Linked DNA regions of Acidisarcina polymorpha. The protein of the gene in region 1 interacts with the protein of each later gene in a pairwise test. Links are inferred from orthologs where the notes say so. Each region holds a gene or a part of one and is shown in the gene's direction. Other genes may lie near its edges.

What was found.
Region 2: the proteins of ftsZ (region 1) and rlmN interact in binary tests that used the Escherichia coli proteins (3 or more experiments, as listed by UniProt). The link is inferred for Acidisarcina polymorpha from one-to-one orthologs.
Region 3: the proteins of ftsZ (region 1) and ACPOL_RS17705 interact in binary tests that used the Escherichia coli proteins (3 or more experiments, as listed by UniProt). The link is inferred for Acidisarcina polymorpha from one-to-one orthologs.

Annotation. Positions count from the first base shown.
Region 1 is NZ_CP030840.1:1,407,620-1,414,349, reverse strand. What follows is about bases 1,457-4,355. They hold ftsZ (cell division protein FtsZ), read left to right. Parts: upstream 1,457-2,150; coding sequence 2,151-3,560; downstream 3,561-4,355. Other genes in these bases: ACPOL_RS06185 (penicillin-binding transpeptidase domain-containing protein), read left to right, coding at 3,823-4,355; ftsA (cell division protein FtsA), read left to right, coding at 1,457-2,082. In the rest of the region: ACPOL_RS06200 (cell division protein FtsQ/DivIB), read left to right, coding at 1-875; more of ftsA, read left to right, coding at 880-1,456; more of ACPOL_RS06185, read left to right, coding at 4,356-5,109; ACPOL_RS06180 (NAD(P)H-hydrate dehydratase), read left to right, coding at 5,290-6,730. UniProt on the Escherichia coli protein: Essential cell division protein that forms a contractile ring structure (Z ring) at the future cell division site. The regulation of the ring assembly controls the timing and the location of cell division.
Region 2 is NZ_CP030840.1:5,864,479-5,871,283, reverse strand. Bases 2,578-5,551 are described here. They hold rlmN (dual-specificity RNA methyltransferase RlmN), read left to right. Parts: upstream 2,578-3,435; coding sequence 3,436-4,668; downstream 4,669-5,551. Other genes in these bases: ACPOL_RS25010 (oxygenase MpaB family protein), read left to right, coding at 4,934-5,551; ACPOL_RS25015 (hypothetical protein), read left to right, coding at 4,696-4,908; ACPOL_RS25025 (M16 family metallopeptidase), read right to left, coding at 2,578-3,380. Outside these bases: ACPOL_RS25035 (LolA family protein), read right to left, coding at 574-1,356; ACPOL_RS25030 (type IV pilin protein), read right to left, coding at 1,365-1,877; more of ACPOL_RS25025, read right to left, coding at 2,106-2,577; more of ACPOL_RS25010, read left to right, coding at 5,552-5,902; fluoride efflux transporter CrcB, read left to right, coding at 5,974-6,345; ACPOL_RS25000 (META domain-containing protein), read right to left, coding at 6,382-6,805.
Region 3 is NZ_CP030840.1:4,163,153-4,169,879, forward strand. The notes cover bases 1,679-4,574. They hold ACPOL_RS17705 (rod shape-determining protein), read left to right. Parts: upstream 1,679-2,543; coding sequence 2,544-3,605; downstream 3,606-4,574. Other genes in these bases: ACPOL_RS17700 (SDR family oxidoreductase), read right to left, coding at 1,679-2,193; mreC (rod shape-determining protein MreC), read left to right, coding at 3,776-4,574. Outside these bases: ACPOL_RS17690 (hypothetical protein), read right to left, coding at 1-289; more of ACPOL_RS17700, read right to left, coding at 1,456-1,678; more of mreC, read left to right, coding at 4,575-5,731; rod shape-determining protein MreD, read left to right, coding at 5,734-6,255; mrdA (penicillin-binding protein 2), read left to right, coding at 6,310-6,727. UniProt on the Escherichia coli protein: Forms membrane-associated dynamic filaments that are essential for cell shape determination. Acts by regulating cell wall synthesis and cell elongation, and thus cell shape.

The DNA of each region.
Region 1 (6,730 bases):
CGATTGTCATTCGTCACTTTGCTGCGCACGACCCTCGCTTTCGCATCGATTCTTCGGAAAATATTCAAATACTGGGAAATTCTGAGGTGACTCAAGCAGAGTTGCTCAGTGTTTTTGGCGGCGACATGGGTAGGAATGTCTTCTTTGTCCCACTTCAGGAGCGTCGCGCCGATCTCGAGCGTCTGCCCTGGGTGGAAAGGGCCACGGTCATGCGTCTGCTTCCGGACCAGTTGCGGGTCGCGGTGGTCGAGCGGACCCCGATTGCCTTTGTGCGCACCGGCAACAAGATTGGCCTGGTCGATCGCGATGGCGTGTTGCTGGCCATGGATCCGAAGACGATCGCTGCCAAACATTATTCGTTTGCAGTCGTCACCGGAATCACTGCCAGTGATCCGCAATCGACGCGGTCCGCGCGTATGAAGCTCTATCAGCGCTTCGTTGCGGAACTCGACTCGGGAGGCGATAAAATCTCGAACCAGCTGAGCGAAGTCGACCTCTCCGATCCCGAAGATGTGAGAGCGGTAGTGGCATCCGAGGGAAGCGATCTGTTGCTGCATCTCGGCGACCAGGATTTTCTGACCCGATGGCGCAATTATCAGCAGCATCTAACCGAGTGGAAGCAGGAATATCCAAAGCTGGCCTCTGTGGACCTTCGTTATGAGCGTCAGGTAGTTCTCGAGATGCAAAAGGGGGCATCGATTGCTCCCGGGCAGGACGCGGCCGGAAAGACCATGGACGACTTGAAGGCGGAGGCCAGCGCCATCTCCCCGCGAGCGGCGCGGCAGATGGCTGCGGCGAGCAAGAAGACAGGGATCAAGAAACCAGCGCCGCGCCGAAGTGCGGCAACCTTCCACGACCAGCCGGTCAGGAATTAGAAGCATGAGTCAGAGAGCAGACGATCTCATTACGGTCATCGATGTCGGGAGCGCCAAGACCCGCGTCCTGGTTGCCGAACTGCACGAAGGGGCGCTGCGGTATCGCGGTCATGCCATGATCGATTCCAGAGGGATGCGCAAGGGATTGATCGCCGAACTTGGCCCGGTAACTGAATGTATCAACCAGGCTGCCACCGAAGCTGAACGGCTTGCCGGCGGGGTGATCGAGCATTGCGTCATCGGTGTCGGCGGCCAGCATATTCGTGGAGTAAACAGTCGCGGCGGCATCAGTCTGGGGACCCGGTTGCGGGAGATCACCCGTGAAGATGTTCGAGCTGCAGTGGATCGCGCCCGATCGGTTTCTCTGCCCGCCGACCGCGAGGTGATCCATTTGCTGCCGCAGCAATTCCTGTTGGACGACCAGCCGGGCATTCATGATCCGGTGGGGATGGTCGGCACCAGGCTCGAAGTGAACCTGCACTTGTCGACCTGCTCCGGCGGGGTCCTTCAAAGCATCATCACCTGCGCTAACAAGGCTGGTCTTGAGGTAACGGAGACCATCTTCGAGGCAATCGCCGCGGCTGAGGCAATTGTCTCTGCGGACGAGCGCGAGCTTGGCGCCTGTCTTATCGATATCGGCGCCGGGTCTACTGAACTGGTCGTGTTCTTCGAAGGATCGGTGGCCCATACGGCCGCCATACCGATCGGTGGTGACCACTTCACCAACGACCTGGCTCAGGGGCTGCACGTACCCGTACCCGAGGCGGAGTGGTTGAAGCTCGAGTTCGGACATTCGGTGGTCACCGCCGTTCCGAATTCGAGCGAGCTCACCCTGAGTGACGGCCGGGTGATTCGCCAGCGGGTCATCGCCGAAATGCTCGAACCAAGGGCGCGCGAGTTGTTCTATATGCTCCGCGATAATCTCCGTCAGGGCGGGGTGCTCGAGGCGCTCGGAGCGGGTTGCATTCTGACCGGAGGAGGCGCACGGATGGCGGGACTACTGGAAGTCGCTGAAAGCCTGCTCCGCGTTCCGGCACGCATCGGCTCGCCGGTGAAAGTTTCGCGGATGCCCGAAGAGCTGGCCGAGCCAGAGTGCGCGGTCCTCGTAGGCATGCTGCTTTACTCGCATCGCACCGGAGTGCTGCGGGCGGCTGAAGACGGCGGGTTGAAGGCCAAGCTGAGGGCGATGTTCGCCGGCACCATTTGACCGTGTTCGCCACAAACAGGATCAGCAGACGGATTGAAGAGAGAGATTCGGAACAGAGGAGCCAAACAATGAGCTATCCGGAAGGAATTCGTATTCAGTACCAGGAAGAGATGCCGCGCAGCGCGAAGATCAAGGTGATCGGCGTTGGCGGCGGGGGCGGCAACGCAGTCAATCGAATGATTCAGGCCCGGGTCGAGGGCGTGGAGTTTATCGCAGCGAATACCGATGTCCAGGCGCTCCAGCTTTGTCAGGCTCCGGTGAAACTACAGCTCGGAGTGAAGCTGACCAGCGGACTCGGCGCCGGCGCGAACCCGGACGTCGGCCGCCGTGCCGCCCTCGAGGACTCGGACAAGATCATCGAGGCCCTCGAAGGCGCAGACATGGTTTTTGTGACGGCCGGCCTGGGTGGCGGCACCGGGACCGGTGCGGCACCAGTGATTGCGTCTTTAGCCAGCGAGATGGGAGCGCTTACCGTGGCCGTGGTCACCCGGCCATTTGGCTTCGAGGGTAAACGGCGGATGAAGCAGGCCGAGCGCGGCATGGAGGAATTGCTCGAAAGCGTGGACACGATGATCGTGATTCCCAATGAGAAGCTGTTGGCCGTCGCCAAAGATGCAGGGTTCTTCGAGTCATTCCGGATCGCGGATGACGTCCTGCGGCAGGGTGTGCAGGGGATCTCAGACATCATCACCATTCCCGGCATCATCAATCGCGATTTCGCCGACGTGAAGACCACCATGGCTGGAATGGGCTATGCGGTCATGGGAACAGCCATGCGAGCCGGCGCGAATCGCGCCATTGAAGCGGCGCAGGCTGCGATGGCCTCTCCTCTGCTCGAAGATGGAGCCATCGACGGAGCGCGCGGCATCCTCATCAACATCAGCGGTTCGAGCACACTCAAGCTCAGCGAGGTCAACGAAGCTTCCAGCCTGATCCAGAATGCCGCCCATGAAGATGCCAACATCATCTTCGGCGCGGTGCTCGATGAAGCCATGGGTGACGACGTCAAAATCACAGTGATCGCGACCGGTTTTCGCCAGGAGCAACCGGAACGCCGCGAGCGCATGCTAAATTCTGTGCTCAATGCCCATGTCCCGCCGATGGCGTTCGTCCGCAGTGAGACTGCGAATGACACTCCGCGATTCGCCGGAGAGGCTCGAGACGAAGCGGCCTCTTTCCGGAAGCCGGAAGAACCGCCCGTCATCGTCTACTCCACCGGTTCTTTGAGGATGGAGGAGCCGACTTCCCCGAATATCACGGCCGTGGCGGACCCCACCCACGACGTGGACTTCCTGCAGCCGATTGATTTTGCAAGTCGAGAAGGAGAGGACGTGGAGGGCGCGCCGAAAGAGCATCTGGTGATGGTTGCAAATAGGCCACAGCCGCGCATGTACAGCGGGTCCTTGGACGCTGAGGAGCATGACACGGAACGGGAAGACCTCGACGTCCCAGCGTTTTTGCGTCGGGGAGGGCTGTGACAGGTTTACACTTAGACAGGTTTACACTGAGGGAGTGATTCAGCTTTGAGGTTTCAGGTGGATGTCCCGAGGTCGCGCAACCGCGACGCTGGCTCCGGGTCTAAATTACTTCCGGTTCACGGCGGTTTTGGTTGTATCCCGATTTGGAAGGCATCTTACTATTTTGGGACTCCGGCTGGAATTTAGCAGCAAGAGAAGAAATGCCTTACCTTACCGATCATTACACTCTGAGGGTACCCGTTCTTCTAGAGACCTGAAATTTATGAAACTGAACACACTCATAAAGTCATTATTGACGTCCCTTCTAATGCCGCTGGGAGCGGCGATGTCGCCGGTTTGCGTAGCAGCGACCGTCCATCACGTCCACCATCATGCCGGACAGGCCACCGCGTTGCATGCAGTCTCTGCGCATTCTGCTCATGCATCGACGCTTCAAAGACGAGCGGTCCATGCAGCTGGCTACGCGGGTGCTCATACCGTCGTGCATTCCTCCGGAAGGGCGGGCATGCGGAGGGCGAGCCTGGCTTACCGCCGGCGCCGTTCGTTCGAGCGATTTACGGGAAGCTCGTTTGTCGACGCCGACCTGACCACCGGGGACGTCACCGCCGGGGAAGACCCGGTGGTCAGAGCGGCTGCGGTCGAAGCTCTAGGAAATATGAATGGTACGGTTGTGGCCATCGATCCGAAGAACGGCCGCATTCTCGCCATGGTGAACCAGAAGCTCGCCTTGAGCGGGGGCGCCGAACCATGCTCGACGATCAAGGTTTCTGTTGCCTTGGCAGCACTGCAGGAAGGCATTATTACCAAGGACACTCCGGTCAACCTGGGCGGCAGCTATCACATGACGCTCACCGAGGCTCTGGCCCACTCCAACAACCTTTATTTTGAGACCCTCGGCCGGACCCTCGGATTTGAGCGAGTTCGCCATTATGCAAATCAGTTTGGTCTGGGGGAGTTGGCTGGCTACAATATCCCGGGCGAGACCCTGGGCACCTATCCAGACGAGGTACTTCCAGAGGCTCAGGGCGGCGTCGGCAGAATGTGCAGCTTCGGCGAGGGCGTTTCGATGACGCCGCTGCAGTTGGGTGCTCTCGTCTCCTCCATTGCAAATGGAGGGACCCTTTACTACCTCCAGCATCCAACCACGCCCCAGGAGGTGCTTGATTATCATCCTAAGATCAAGCGCACCCTCGATATTTCGAAAGTGATTCCAGAAATCCAGGACGGTATGCACGCTGCGACTCTTTACGGTACCGCCCGCAGCCTCCGTGCAAACTTCAACGAGTTTCCGGTGATGGGCAAGACCGGCACCTGCTCGAACAATGGCACCCGGTTTGGCTGGTTTGCTTCCTACGCAGATACCCAATATGGACGCATAGTCACGGTCTTCTTCCTCGAAGGAGGACGTCCCACCTTCGGACCTCGCGCCGCGGAGTTGACCGGAGTCTTCTATCGGAATCTTTGGGACCACAGCTACTTCGTGGAGAAATCGGCACCGGATCAATCAACCGCGCCAGGCAATGCTACCGTGCTGGGCGTCTCGCAATAACAATGCAAGGGTTAGTCATTCAAGACCGGCCTCCGACTGGAGGCCGTTTGTTTTTCGGCGGAGAATAAAGAGAAGTCGGTCAAAATTGCAGGAGAGTGCGTTCGATCAGCTTCTTCCCCGGAGATGCCAAGACGCCCTCTGCTTGGCATCGACGACACTAGTAGAATGCGCTGGGTGCCAATGAAGATTCTTACCGCTAAAGAGATGCGCGAAGTCGACGTACGGACGGTCGAGCAATATGGCGTCGCTGCGACGACGCTGATGGAGAATGCCGGCGCAGCGGTTGCTCGCTTTGTGCTTCGCGAGTTTCCCGACTATGCCCGCATCACGATTCTTTGCGGACGGGGCAACAATGGTGGGGATGGCTTTGTGGCCGCCCGCGCACTCGCCGAGGCTGGACGGGTCGTCGCTGTCCTGCTTCTTGGAGAAGCGGCTGACCTCAAGGGCGATGCCAAGGTCATGTTTGAGCGCCTTCCGCAGCGGGCCCTCTTCGCGAAGGACGAAGCAGCGCTCGACGAACCTTCTGTCCGAGCGCTTTTCAGCAATACTGAACTATTTCTCGATGCCGTCGTAGGAACTGGCTTCCAGCCCCCCTTGCGTGGCGTCGTGGCTGCCCTCGCCGAACGCATCCATGGCCTCGAAGCGCCGGTGGTTGCCGTCGATCTTCCGTCCGGGTGGGACGCCGACTCGCGCGGGGCCGACTCGCCTGGGGCCTTCCGTGCCGATGCAGTTGTCACCTTCACCGCACCGAAGCCGGCCCACCTATTTGGCAACATGACGCGAGGGGGGATCGTGGTCGCCGGGATTGGTTCTCCCGAAGAAGCCATCATTTCAACGACTGGCTTGACGTGGAGCGGTGCGGCAGCCGAAGTCTCCCATAAACCCCGCGTTCCAGACAGCAACAAGGGAATGTTTGGCCACGTTCTCGTCGTAGGAGGAGCAAAAGGGACGGCGGGAGCTGCTGCAATGGCGTCGGTCTCAGCTCTTCGCGCCGGCGCTGGACTGGTGACGGCCGCGGTTCCGGAATCAATTCTCCCGACGGTGGCGCGCGCCGCACTTGAGCTCATGACTGTCCCCCTGGTTCAGGGCAAACACGGGGAGATCGCTCGCGTCAACGCAGATCCTGAACGCCTCAAATTTTTGATCGAGAAGATCACGGTTTTGGCCGTGGGTCCCGGGATCTCCCAGCATCCGGAAACGGCCGAATTTGTGATCGAACTGGTTAGACAGTCGCGATTGCCTCTGGTCCTTGACGCTGACGCCCTGAACATCGTCTCGAAGAACCCCGAGCTTCTCGACGGAAGCCAGCGCCCGGTGATCATCACGCCTCACCCGGGCGAGATGGCGAGACTCATCGGTGGGAGTGTCAAGGACGTTCAGGCGGATCGCGAGAATACTGCTCGCAACTTCGCCACGCGTCATCAGGTTACCGTTGTCCTCAAAGGCTGGCGAACTTTGATAGCGCATCCCAACGGCGCGGTCGCCGTAAACACTACCGGCAACCCGGGTATGGCGAAGGGAGGCAGCGGAGACATCCTCACCGGAATCGTTGCGGCCATGGTCGCACAATATGCCCGCGATCCGGCTGCCGAGAACGTCGCTGCGGCAGTCACGGCCGCCG
Region 2 (6,805 bases), 4.5 Mb from region 1 along the record:
GGTAGCCTTGGCGACATGCTGCCGACCGCAGCGAAAATTACCAAGCTCTTCGATCGAAACCGTCCCACATCTTCGACATCGCGTTGAGGTCCAGAAGTTCAGAAAGGTGCGCTTCGAAGTATTTGGGTAGGCTCGCGAGGCGGTAATCGGAAATGCGCTTTTTGGCGAGCGACTGACGCCATTCAAACCTTTGGTTGCGCCAAGCAACAGATATGCTGATATCCACTCTCCGCCGCCTGAGCGTAAAATCTGGGCTCCACTTCGGGGGCTGACATCGCGGAGAACGCAAAGTCACTGAGGACCGAATCATTTTTGCAAGTGGTGTGACTTCGCTGGCCCTTGAGCTGTGAGTTTCCGTAATAGCTAGTTGCTCCGGACTAGATCGGAAATCGAGGAACAGACCCATGGTTGTCTCAGAGTCGAGGGACAGGATTATCGCGGCGGACGCATCCCGGCCTGCTTGGACTTTACGCTCTGGTTTCCAGAGGCGGAATTATCCACCAAGGTCCCGCTGCAGGCAGAGCTACGGAGCGGTTTTCAACGCGTTTGCAGTGGCAGCCGCGGCGGTCGCCCTCAGGACGGAGGCAGCCCCTCGACGATCACCGTTCCCTGAGGAGCATGGAAGCTGAAATCGGCATCGGTCGCGGCGGGGTTCGCTTGTTCATCGCTGAAAGAGAATGTCGACGTGGATCCGTCCATCTCCTCGATCTTGATTCCCTGGATGGTCCCATCCTCCGCCAAAGTAAATTGCAGCGAAGAGACTCGTTGCTCCATGTTCCTGGGAACGCCGGTGAGTTCATAAGCTTCATCGTGATGCGTGATCCGAAGATCCTGAAGCTCCTTGGCCAATTCGGCATGACCGAGAAGAAAGCGCAGCGGAGAGCGCAAGTCGTCGAGCTTCTTCGCCGAGACTCGTTGTACCTCCGACTGTCCCGGCGAATAAAAATAAGCGTCCTTGCCGTCGAGGACAAACAGCTTGCCGGGGGGGTGCGCATAGCTCCACTTCATGCGTCCGGGTTTCTTGAGCAGGAGCATCCCGCTCTCCCGCCGGTGCTGGCCCATGCCGTCATACTCTTGTGAAAAGTTGACCCGAAGGGAGTGAAGGGCGTTGTAGTGATGATCAACCCGCGCTGCAAGAACTGAGGCGCTGAGTTCGAGGGGTTGGTGTTCTTCAGACCAGGACTGCCGAGAAAGAGCAAGGGCGGCGCAGAGCAGAAGAAGCCCAATGGATCGCCTGGCTTCGAATCCTAAAGCGCAGTAGCGGACGGAAGGTGCGCTATCACCGCCCAAGTTGCCCGTCTTGAACTTGCCGACGGATTGGAGCAGCCGCATCCGCGCAAGACGAAAACCCGGCAACGAATCCCTCACTGCAAGGGCTGGGTACAGTTCGTGCCGCCGGCCGGGTCAGCCTTGATCTCACCCTGCTGGTCGATGCAAAATCCACGATGGCCCGTCTTGCCGATCGCTTGCGGTACAGCGAACGCTTCGTAGCTGGTGTACATATCCTGATTGTTTACGTTGACCTTGGTGCAATTTCCGATGCTGAAGGTGTAGCCGCTCTTTTGCCCGCTGGCAAGATCGCTTTGCAACACCTGAGCGCTTTGCGGACTTGGCGCTCCGGAAGAGGCTGCCCCGCCTAACGTACTCAAAGCACAGGCAAAACCTTGCGCGGGATAGTTGGTTTGATATTGAATTTGCGACTGATAAATGGCGCGGAGCGACTGGATGGCAGACGTCTCATTGGCCTGGCTCTTCATACTGGAGAAATTGGGAATCGCTATAAGCATGAGGATCAGCATGATCGAAATAACGATCAGCAATTCCATTAATGTGAAGCCGCCTTCGTGCTGGCGGCGGCGCTCGGCGGAGCGGGTCATGCAAATCTTCAAAAGGCTACGCTTCATGGGTGCAGTGTCCTGTTAGAAAGCTTTCCGAGGGCAATCCTAATTGATGTAGACGCAAAGGGGAAAGCGAACGCTCAGCAAGCAACCCGATGGAAAGCTGCCGACGAACCCGGGTGGTCCGAAATTCGGCCTTAGCGCGTCTTCCGGCACCCTTCGCGACGGATAAAGATCTGCAAGCGAGCAGCGCCAGCCGCTGCTCGCTTAGCAGGCTAATTCCCTCCGCGTCAGCTTCAACCCGTCGAGTCTACCCAGTAATGTCACCGCCACCTCTTCCGGCCTGAAGATCGATTGCGCCATTTCCATCACCTGTTCAGCAGTGACTGCTTCGATCTTGTCCAGGATCTCCTGCATGCCGAAGAAATATTGGAAATACATCTCCTGGCGCGCCAGATTGGACATGCGCGACATGGAGCTTTCGAGCGACAGCAGAATATTTCCCTTCAGCTGGTCCTTTGCGCGCCTCAGTTCGTCGGCAGGCAGCAGCTCTTCTTTGAGACGGCGGAATTCGGTCATGACGAGCTCGATGACCTGGACTGCCTTGGATGAGGAAGTTCCCGCATAGACGCACAGTGAGCCGGTATCCCGATATGGATTCAGGTCGCTGTAGATCGAATAGGCCAGGCCACGCTCTTCGCGTACGGTCTGAAAAAGCCTGGAGCTCATGCCGCCGCCGAGCACAGTGTTCAGGATCAGGGTGACGTAGCGTTGTTCGTGAGCGATCGGCTGCGACGGAACGCCAAGGCATAGTTGGACCTGCTCCAAGGATTTCTTATTGCGCAGGCTGATCCGGGCCGCCGTCTTTGGCGCCGCATCGCCGCCTTCATGGTTTCCCGGCAAGACTGACTCGAAGCGGCGCACGACCTTCTCGACGAAGGCGTCATGTTCGAGGTTGCCGGCTGCGGAAAAGATCATGTTCCCGCCGACGAACCGCTGCCCGTAGTAGTCAAAAAGAGTGTCCTGCTCAAAACGGCGCACCGTCTCCTTGGTCCCGAGGATCGGCTTGCCTAAGGGATGGTCCTTCCAGAAATTCTGGGTGAAAATTTCGTGAACCAGATAGTCGGGGTTGTCCTCGTCCATCTTGATCTCTTCGAGGATGACGCCACGTTCGCGAGAGATGTCCTCGTTCGCGAAAACCGGGTTAAGCACCAGGTCGGACAGCACATCGAGCGCCGGCGGAACGTGCTCGTCGAGCACCTTAATGTTAAAGCAGACGGTCTCTTTGCCAGTGAAGGCATCCAGATTGCCCCCGATGGCGTCGACTTCGCGGGCAATGTGTTGGGCGCTCCTCGACTTGGTCCCTTTGAAAACCATGTGCTCGACGAAGTGGGAGATGCCATTCACTTCCGGCAATTCGTGACGGGAACCAGCACGGACCCACATTCCCATGGCGACGGAGCGAACATGCTCCATGCGTTCGGTCAGAATGGTCAAGCCATTCGGCAAAACAGTACGTCGTATGTTGCGTTCGTTGATCATATTTTTTCGAAATCCCTCTCGTTCCGAGCCGGGCCTGTACAGCAGCAGCGACACAATGCAGACTGAAGGAATGCCACCCAAAGCGCCAAACCGCTTACAAGTTGAAACGGACGAGGACAATCTTGCGGGCGCACCGGATGGGAACAGCGGCTTCTCTATTTTAGACGTTCCACAGGCTCCGGCGGTGAATTCCCTGTTTGGGCTTTCGATTGAGCAACTTACGAATATATGTGGAAAATTCGCCACACCTGCCTATCGGGCAAAGCAGCTTTCTGATGCGCTCTACCGGGGTTGGATCGAGCATCTGGACCAGCTCACCACCTGGCCGAAAGAGCTACGGGAGCGCCTCATCGACGCCGGATACCAGGTAGGCCGGCCAAAGATCGTTCAGACCTTCCGGTCGAAGGATGGAACCGAGCGCTACCTGATCGCAGGGGAAGACGAAAAGACGGTGGAGACGGTTTGGATGCCAGATGGAGACGACGGCGAGTCCGGAGACGGTTCCGATGCCGGTGTGGAAGAGCTAAGCACTGGCGAAGCGGAGCATCACCGCGCGACCATTTGCATCTCCAGCCAGATAGGCTGCGCGGTCAACTGTCAGTTCTGCCTCACTGCAAAGCTGGGGATTCAACGCAACCTCTCTGCCGGAGAGATTGCCGGGCAAGTGGTCGCCGTCCTGAAGCTTCAGGGGGTCAAGATCGGTCGCGACCGGATCAATCTGGTCTTTATGGGAATGGGCGAGCCATTTCTAAATTACGACGCGTTCATGGATGCCGTGCGGCTGCTGGTCGCTGAGGTCGGAATTGCCGAATCGCGGATGACGGTTTCCACCTCAGGCATCGTTCCAGGGATTCTTCGCTTCGCAGCTGAGCGGATCCGGCCGAAGCTGGCAATCTCGTTGAATGCTCCAAACGACGAAGTTCGCGAACGCATTATGCCGGTAACCCGCAAGTGGGCCATTGGCGATGTGATCGACGCCGCCCGCCAAGTGCCCCTCCGGTCGAAAGAACGGTTGACCTTCGAATATGTCCTGCTTCGAGGGGTTAATGACCGGCAGGAGCAGGCGGAGGAAGTGGCGCGGCTTCTACGCCGAGCAAATGTCCCGGCCAAGGTTAATCTCATCGTGTGGAATCCCGGACCGGGGGTCGAATTTGATAAGCCAGAGGCCGGCAGCGTCGCTGCCTTTCAACAGCAGCTGATTCGCTCGGGCATTCCCACTTTCGTGCGCAAGCCTCGAGGATTGGATATCTTTGCCGCGTGCGGACAACTCAAGCGAACGGTCAGTTAGCCGAAGAACGGGTTGAGGCGCTTGCCGGTGAAAATTCAACTCAGCCCCGAATATCAAGGTCGCCTGGCTGCTGCGGCAGAGGATCGGCAGGTAACGATCGAGGAGTTCGTCATCGATGCTTTGGAAGCAGCGCTGCGTTCTTTCGAGATTCGAGCTGGTGGTGCAGCCCGCGATGTGGCGGAGCTCGAGGCGCTATGGCAACGGTCAGGGGATGCTCGCGAGCAACATCCCGATGGCTGAAGGTTGAAGAATCGCATCGAAATTCATGATGAGCGATGCAGATCTGCCGATTACGCGAGAAACATTTGAGTCGCTGTGTGCCTGGGTTGGTGACCGCGAGGCAGATCCTAAAGGAGGCATCTTTGGACCCGAATCGATCAGCTGGAAGGTCAATCGAGAGGCTGCGCTGTTTCTCGGCGCCGGGCGGGCAGCATTGCTGCAGTTGGCTCATCCCTGGGTAGCTGCAGCGCTCGACCAGCATTCCAACTTAAGAAACGACCCGCTTGAGCGATTCCACAACACCTTCCGGGTCATCTTCACTATGGTGTTCGGCACCCGCGCTCAGGCGCTGGCCGCCTCCAGGCATTTGTATCAGCTGCATTCCCACATTGAAGGAGAACTGCCCGAGTCGGCTGCGGCCTATTCTCGTGGATCGCGCTACCAGGCCAACGAGGCAAACGCGCTTTGCTGGGTTTATTCCACCTTGGTTGAGAGTGCGCTCATTGCCTACGAAAGCGTGCTTCCGGCCTTACCGCCTAACGAGCGAGAGAGCTACTACACAGAGAGCAAGACCATGGCCGCTCTCTTCGGCATTCCCGGCGAACTTCTGCCGCGGGATTGGGAAGCCTTCGAGCGCTACAATCTCGCAATGTTGGCGTCGGGTAAACTCGGCGTCAATACGCTTTCCCGGGAACTATCGCAGCGCATTCTGCACGGCCGCGGCTCCTGGATCCCCATCCCGGGTTGGTATTGCGCGCTCACGGCGGCGTGGATGCCCGCACCCCTTCGCGATGCCTTTGAGTTGGACTTCGGGCCAAACGAGCAGGCGGCAGCACGCCGGGCGTTTGCCCGACTGCCGCAAATTTACCCGAGATTGCCGCGATTTTTGAGGTTTGTGGGTCCGTATCGGGAAGCAATTCGGCGGTTGCAAGGTCGTAAGCCAGGGCTGCTGGTGCAGGTGAGCAATCGTTTCTGGATGGGCCAGCGGCACACCATGTTTCGCGGCGAGATGTAAGTTCCTCTCACTGCTATCCTGCTGAAACGGCTTCATTGGTAATAAACCAGTGCAGGGGAGGTCGCAACGGAATGAAATTCGTCTGGGTAGCCATCGGCGGCGCGCTTGGATCGCTTGCCCGCTACACATTGGGAGCCTGGATCTACAGCCGCATGGGGACACGCTTTCCCTATGGGACTTTCGTGATTAACATCACGGGCTGTTTCGTTATTGGCCTGGCGCTCTCGATCCTGGATGCGCACACTGAGCTGCCCAGCGCCTGGCGTCTTGCCGTACCGATCGGGTTCGTCGGCGCTTACACGACCTTCTCTACCTTTGAGTTTGAGACCTTTCGAGCAGCACAAGAAAACCCGGCGATCGCTCTCCTCTACGTCGGATCGAGCGTTGTTCTTGGATATGGAGCGGTTTACCTCGGGATCCAGACAAGTAAGCTTTTTGGGTAATCCGATTTTGCTTCTGTCGTCGAACCCAATGCCAAACTACTTCTTTTTCGCCTGGAATCGAGCCAGTACCCGATCGTCCACGCGAAGCAGGAGAACGTCTCCCGAGACTTGAAAGCTGGTGGTCAACTTAAGCGCGTCGAGCAAGGCGGACTCACGCTCGGCGGAGTTCCCCGGACACGCCATCAGCGTTTGCGCGACGGAGTGGAACTGGAGTGAGCTTCCACTGAGATCGAACGACCCGAACAACCGGTTGCAGCCCCCGGATCCGCTCAACTTATCCCCTTGCGTCTGCAAATATATATATGGCTGACTTCCAGGAGACCTGGAGCTTACTGGACTGCCATTTAATTCCACCAGATTCCACTGGGTCTCGGTCACGCTCAATCTTGAGGAGGCCGAGGAGCTCTCAGGAATTCTGTTATCCGGCGGCGGCGCCTGCGTCTGTGCATTCCCCGAAGAG
Region 3 (6,727 bases), 2.8 Mb from region 1 along the record:
CGTCAGGCCGCGGATTGCGGAGGCGGCTCGCAGACTCCTGAAGATGCAGCGTCATGGCCGGCAATAATTCCTCGCCATTCGAGCCCTTTTGATGGAAGTCGAAGCGATCGGAAAGCTCGAGCAGAAGCGAGTGCCGAGGGCTGGCGTCGGCGGTTAACGCGAGCTGAAAGCGCGCTGTGGGCTGGCCGTGGAAATCGCTGCCCGCTTCTACGGAAAGAACTTGCAGACCTGCCTGGCGGGCAGCCGCGCCTAGATCTTCGCTGAGGGATGTTTCGATGTTTGTGGTCATATTTGGAGAGTCCGCTTCTTCTTTGGAGAAATCGTAAGTGGCTTCTTCATTTTAAGCGCAGACCTTTGCTTGATCGACCTTTGCTTGATCGACCTTGGCTTGATCAGGAGAACGCTGGAACAAAGACCTCTCCGGGGTTTGGGCGGGCTTCGAATCTTGCCCGGCTTGAATCCTGGACCGGATTGCATCTTGCATGCACGGAAGCTTGGTCCATGGGGCATCGAGGAAGTGATGACCCGGCCGGTCTTAAAGAAGGGGCCTAGAACCACCTAATATCCAGGCCCTTTCCTGTTGCCGGGATGGAGGAGTCGTCAAAGGAGTTAGGCTTCCACCCAAACCCCTGCAGGGAGACGGCTTCTCACAATCCTCGCCGAGTTTTCAGGCGGGTTCTCTGATCGCAACTAATCAACGATTGAGGTGCGGCTCCATTAGCTCAATAAAATCCAGAAAGGAACCGTCGCTGCATAACCAGTGCAGCACGTTAGAAATTGAAATCATTTTTGGCAGAAAAGATGATCAATTTGGATCATGAAGTCAATTTACTCGTTGGTTCGAGTCTAGGCCCTGAAGGGCGCGGTGGACATTCCGATGCTCAAAATGACGCCGATTCTGATGTCGATTCGGGAAAGATGGAACGATGCACTCATTTGGCGTGTCAAGCGCGCACGCCGCCCGGAGGATTATGGAAACCGTGAAGAGCAGGCTGGAGCCTTCTCGAAGGAACGCAGCCCACTTTCGGGTGGGCTTTCCTTAGAGGTGATGCTGGAGAGGCGGAAATGACGTTGGAGGACCTCGAGGTTTTTTATGATGCGGCGAATGGAAGCAAGTGGAAGGCGGGACCGTGTGTGTGCTATGAAACCTCTAATGTAGGGTCAGCTTAAAGAGGGACATGCAGGTAAACCTGAGCAATTTCGCTCACCTTTGAGATATAGGTTGAACGGGATTGTTCCGAAATGAAACTGCTCACTGCAGAGTGCAAAGGCCGCGACGGCAAAAAGGCGGATAACCTGACTTGACGCCGCGGCCATAGCGTTGAGCCAACCGCAACGGCGCACGTCGCGCCTATTACGATTGACTGGCAAAAACAGGCAACTTCCGGCCCAAGAGATAGCCGCCTGCCGATCCCGGTCCAACATTAGCAGGATGATTTCTGCCGGCCGGTGTGATTACCAGGGCAGTTCTTCACCCATATGAATGAACCGGCCATTTGGTCCGTCGGCTCCGAGGAGCGCCAGCTCTACACTGGTTTTCGCGCCATCCGGAATTTCCATCGGCGCCGCATCAGTCCCCATCTCGGTTTTCACCCAACCGGGGTGAGCTGAGTTCACCTTGATCGGCGTCCCCTTTAATTCATGCGCCAGGTGGATCGTAAAGGCATTGAGCGCCGACTTTGAGGCATCGTAGGCGAAGTTCTTGAATTCGGCTATCGGGCTATTAGGGTCGGCGTGAAGGGTGAGCGATCCGAGGATGCTGGACAGGTTGACAATCCTTCCGGCCGGACTCTTCTTGAGCAGCGGCAGAAATTCCTTGGTAACCGAGAAGACGCCGAACACGTTGGTTTGAAAGACCGAAACGAGCTGCTCTTCGGGCGTCTCGATGGTTTGGGTAACTAGTCCCTCAGTTCCCGAGATTCCGGCGTTGTTGATCAGGATGTCGAGCTTGCCGAAGGTGTCGGTGACATATTTTGCTGCTGCGGCGCGGTCCTCAGCGCTGGTGACATCCAATTTCACGGGACGAGCGTCCACTCCTGCTTGTTTGAGGCTGGCTGCAGTCTGTTCCGCGTCGCTAAGTTTACGTGCGCCGACTACGACGATAATGCCATTGTCTCCGAGTTGCTTCGCGGTCTCGAAGCCGATGCCGCGATTTGCCCCGGTGATGAGGGCGACTTTCTTATCCTGTGCCATGAGTAGCTTTCTCCTGTACGCAGTAGATGACGAAGCGTAGAGGAAGGGAGCAAGGTTTCGGGGGATCTGCCCCTTTGCGGGGCACTCCGCTAAGGTCGGCCGGGTGTATTTGAAGGTTGGCCGGGGCTGTATTTCGGTTCTCCAATTGCCGCCCGGTAAGATCGACCTGACCCATCCTTGATCTCACGGCTTGATGCAGGACTCACGATTCCGGGCTGGACTGTCGGCAACCTTACGGTTCCCGTTTCGAGGGCAGATGGCGTGAACGGTGGCTTACCATGTTCCCTCCGGGGCATCAATCAGTCGCTGGCCTTACAATAGGGCTGAGTCTAAAGAAAAGTCCCTAATCCATGTCATTGAATGGTTATTCGCGTTCGTCGCGGTCGCACGGGGTGCGTTCGCTCTTCAGTCTCTTTTCGAGCGACCTGGCTATCGACCTGGGCACGGCGAACACATTGGTGTACGCCCGGGGTAAAGGCATTGTCGTCAATGAGCCCTCGATCGTCGCGATTAACAAGAATACCGGTGAGGTCGAGGCGGTCGGCAAAGAGGCCAAGGAGATGCTTGGCCGCACCCCGGGGAACATCGTCGCCATCAAGCCAATGAAAGATGGCGTCATCGCCGATTTCAAGATCACCGAAAAGATGCTGAACTACTTCATCCAGAAGGCGCACAACCGCAAGATGCTGGTGCATCCCCGCATCGTGATCGGGGTGCCTTCGGAGATCACCCAGGTGGAAAAGCGTGCCGTGGAGGACTCCGCCTACCGGGCGAAGGCGAGCGAGGTCTTTCTGGTCGAGCAGGCGATGGTGGCGGCGATTGGCGCGGGACTGCCGATTACTGAGCCAAGCGGCAACATGGTGGTCGACATTGGGGGTGGGACGACCGATATCGCGGTGATTTCCCTTTCCGGGATTGTCTACTCCAGATCGGTCAGGATGGCAGGGAACCAGATGGACGAATCCATCATGAATTACCTGAAACGGAAGTACAATTTGCTGATCGGCGAGCGTACCGCGGAACAGATCAAGATCGAGATCGGATCGGCCTATCCCCTGGACAAGCCGCTCACCATGGAGATCAAGGGCCGCAATCTGATCGAGGGTGTGCCGAAGACGATCACCATCGACGATAGCGAGATCCGGGAGTCGTTGACTGAGTGCATCTCGACCATCTTGAATGCAATCCGGGTGGCGCTCGAGCGCACCCCTCCGGAGTTGAGCGCCGACATTAGCGACCGGGGCATCGTGCTGACCGGTGGTGGCGCGCTCATTAAGAATCTGGACAAGCGCATTCGCGAAGAAACTGGATTGCCGGTCTCGATCGCCGATGATCCTCTGGCCAGCGTCGTGCTGGGTACGGGAAAGATGCTGAGCGACTTTAGTTTGCTGCGAAAAATCAAGATCGATTAGGAAATGGCAACGACTAGGAAATGGGAATAGGAGGTTAGGAACTAGGAAAGCGGATCGAAATGCCTCTTCACGCGGTGCAGCTCCGCGACTTTCTGTAAAGTGATCGAAGGTTTGAACGCGGAGAATCGATCTGTTCGGCACTGGTTCTCGATCCCTGGTTCCTGCATCATATGGAATCCATTTTCAGCCGCTATAAGAATGCCCTGGTGCTGATGCTGGCAGTCCTGGCGCAGGTAGTTCTGCTGGCCATGCAGGTCCGGCGTCCGGCGCCCGACATGCCCGACGGCCATAACGTCCGACTCTGGCGCTATTGGGTAGCGAGTGTGATCACCCCGCCCGAACGGCTGGTGCACGACATCGGTTTGGGGGTGCGCAACACCTGGTCCAATTACATTTACCTGCGCAACCTGCGACAGCAAAATGAAGCTCTTCAGGATGAGAACCAGCGGCTGCGACTGGAGCAGGCCAGCCTGGCTGAGGATGCTCGCGAAGGGCAACAACTCCGGGAGATGCTCGACTTCAAAGGCCGGTACATCGACAAGACCCTGCCTGCGCAGGTCATTGGAACTTCGGGAACCGATCAGGCGCACGTGATTTACATCGATAAAGGTTTCAACGATGGGGTGCGAACGCAGATGCCGGTGATCACTCCCGATGGCGTGGTTGGGAAGGTCAAGAACGTCTTCCCGGGCACCGCACAGGTGCTGCTGATCTCGGACCAGACGAGCGGCGCCGGCGTGATGTTGGAGGCGACGCGAATACGCGGAGTTCTCAAGGGAGATGCTTCCGGGCAGCCGCAGGTCATCAATATTTCCCCCGACGAACGGATCAAGCCTGGAGAAGCAGTACTGACCAGCGGCGGCGATCAGGTCTATCCGCCTGGATTGCCGGTGGGCGTAGTCGACCGGGTTGTGGCCGATCCCGAAACTTCGTATGTCAATGTCATTGTCAAGCCGGATGCCAACCTGGCCAAGCTGGAACAGGTGCTCGTTATCACTGAAGTCTCGTCTAAAATGCCCTTTCCTCAAGAGAAGGACCTGATGCAGAGCGAGATCGATGCGCTCGCCGAGAAGCAGCGCGCAGCGGACATTCTTTCCGAGAAGCTGCCCAGCCTGCGAGACACGACGCTGCCAATCTCGGTCGAAACCGCAGACGCCGATAACCCTGCGGCGACTGCGGGAGCCGGAGATCCTGCGCGCCCCATGCGGCCACCGCAAGCTTTACGTCCGGATCGCTACACACCCGGAGCGGCGCCTGCGGCGGAGAGCTTGACGCCAGGAGCCGCGCCCCCCGGACTGCATCGTGACATCTCGACCCAGGCGAGCACTTCCACCCCGGCAAGGACGCTCAGGACGACGGATGCTGGGGCTATTGGCGGCGCGACCAGGGCGGCTGTACCGCTGAATAGATTTCCAGCCAAAGTGGCTCCAGTGACGACCGCCAGCGCTGGAACCTCGACCGTCACCGGATCCGCGGCGATTAGCGGAGCGAACTCGGCGGCGAAAACGACGGCGAGCGCGGGCAGCAGCAGCGTCAGTGCAACTTCTCCCGCGAAATCACTGGCGCGAACGCCGGCAAGTGTCAGCTCTGGTCTTGTACTGCCCCTGCAGCCCGCCGATTCAAATGCGAGCCGAAGGCCAGCGGCGACCAGTCTCACTACAAATGCTGATGGTACCGCTGTCCGGCCAGCAAGGACCTCTGCCGCCGGCAGCGTGGCCGCCCCGCTTCCGGCGGGAACTGTCGGCAGCACTTCGAACCCAGCTTCAGGAACCGGCCGAACTACTCCAGCGGGGACTGCAAGTTCAGCTGCGGGAGCTCCGGCAGGCACGTCGTCCGGAATAAACCGTACCACTCCAAATTCGGCTTCGGGCACCCCGCCAGCTCGGAGGATTGTGATCCCTTCCGACAATGGTGCCGGCATTCTTACGCCTGCTGGAATGGGTTCGATCATCGCCCCGCGACCCAGGGTCGCAGCTTCTGCTACGAGTGTGCCGAGCGCGGGCGGCTCTCCGATCAACCCGGCCAACGCTACGCGTCCGGCTAACGCCACCAGGCCTTCGACTTCCACGAGCCCAGGAACCAGGCCGCAGACTTCGCCGCAACAAGCTCCTCCTGGAGGGCGTTAGAGTTGCCGAATTTGACGGCCACTTCCAGGCGAGAAGTTGAGGAGCAATCTTACCCGCTCTTCCTGTACCTGCTGGTGCCGCTGCTGGCGATTGGTTTGCAGTCGTTTATCACCCTTCATTTCGCTCGCTTTGCCATTCTTGATCTGCCGCTGCTGGTCACGATTTACTTTGCAATCACCACCCGGAATCCGATCGCTGCGACCCTAACCGGTACCTTGATTGGCGTCGCCCAGGATGCTTTGACTCACCGTCCCATCGGGGTAAACGGCATCGCGAAGGCCATCATCGGCTACTTGGCCGCGTCCCTCGGGGTGCGGGTTGACACGGAGAACCATGCCACCCGGCTGTTGCTGGGATTCATCTTTACCGTGATTCATAGCGCCATTTTCCTGCTGACCACCCATCGCCTCCTGGGTCTTGAGGTCGACTGGAGCTGGTTGCACGAGTTGATCCGGGGGGTGGTGAATGCGCTTGTCGCCGTGGTTCTGTTTGCCCTGCTGGATCGCGCGAAGCGGCGGGATTAACGTTGTATATAGATACAGGAATGTGGGACTGGGCGGATCCCAGGGGATTGTGCGATGCAGAACCCAGATGCTTTGAACAATAAAGACGAGAAACCGGCAATCAAGCTGACAGTCGTTCAGTACTTGATCGTGGGCATCCTTGCGGTGCTGCTTTCCGGGCTATGGCGCCTGCAGATCCTCGGCGCCAATAATTATCGTGCACTGGCAGAGCAGAACCGCATACGCAAGGTGCCGATCCTGGCGCCTCGGGGCAAACTCTTCGATCGGGAAGGACGATTGATCGTCGACAATTATCCCTCGGTGTCCTGCTTCCTCATTCGGGAGCAGGGTCATGACATCGCTCCCGACTTGCCGCTGATCGCCCGCGGTCTGCATATGACCGAGGAGCAGTTAGACGCAATCCTCAAGCATTACCGGCTGGCGCCGAAGTATCAGCCGCTTCCGCTAAAGCAAGACATTACTCCGGACGAAG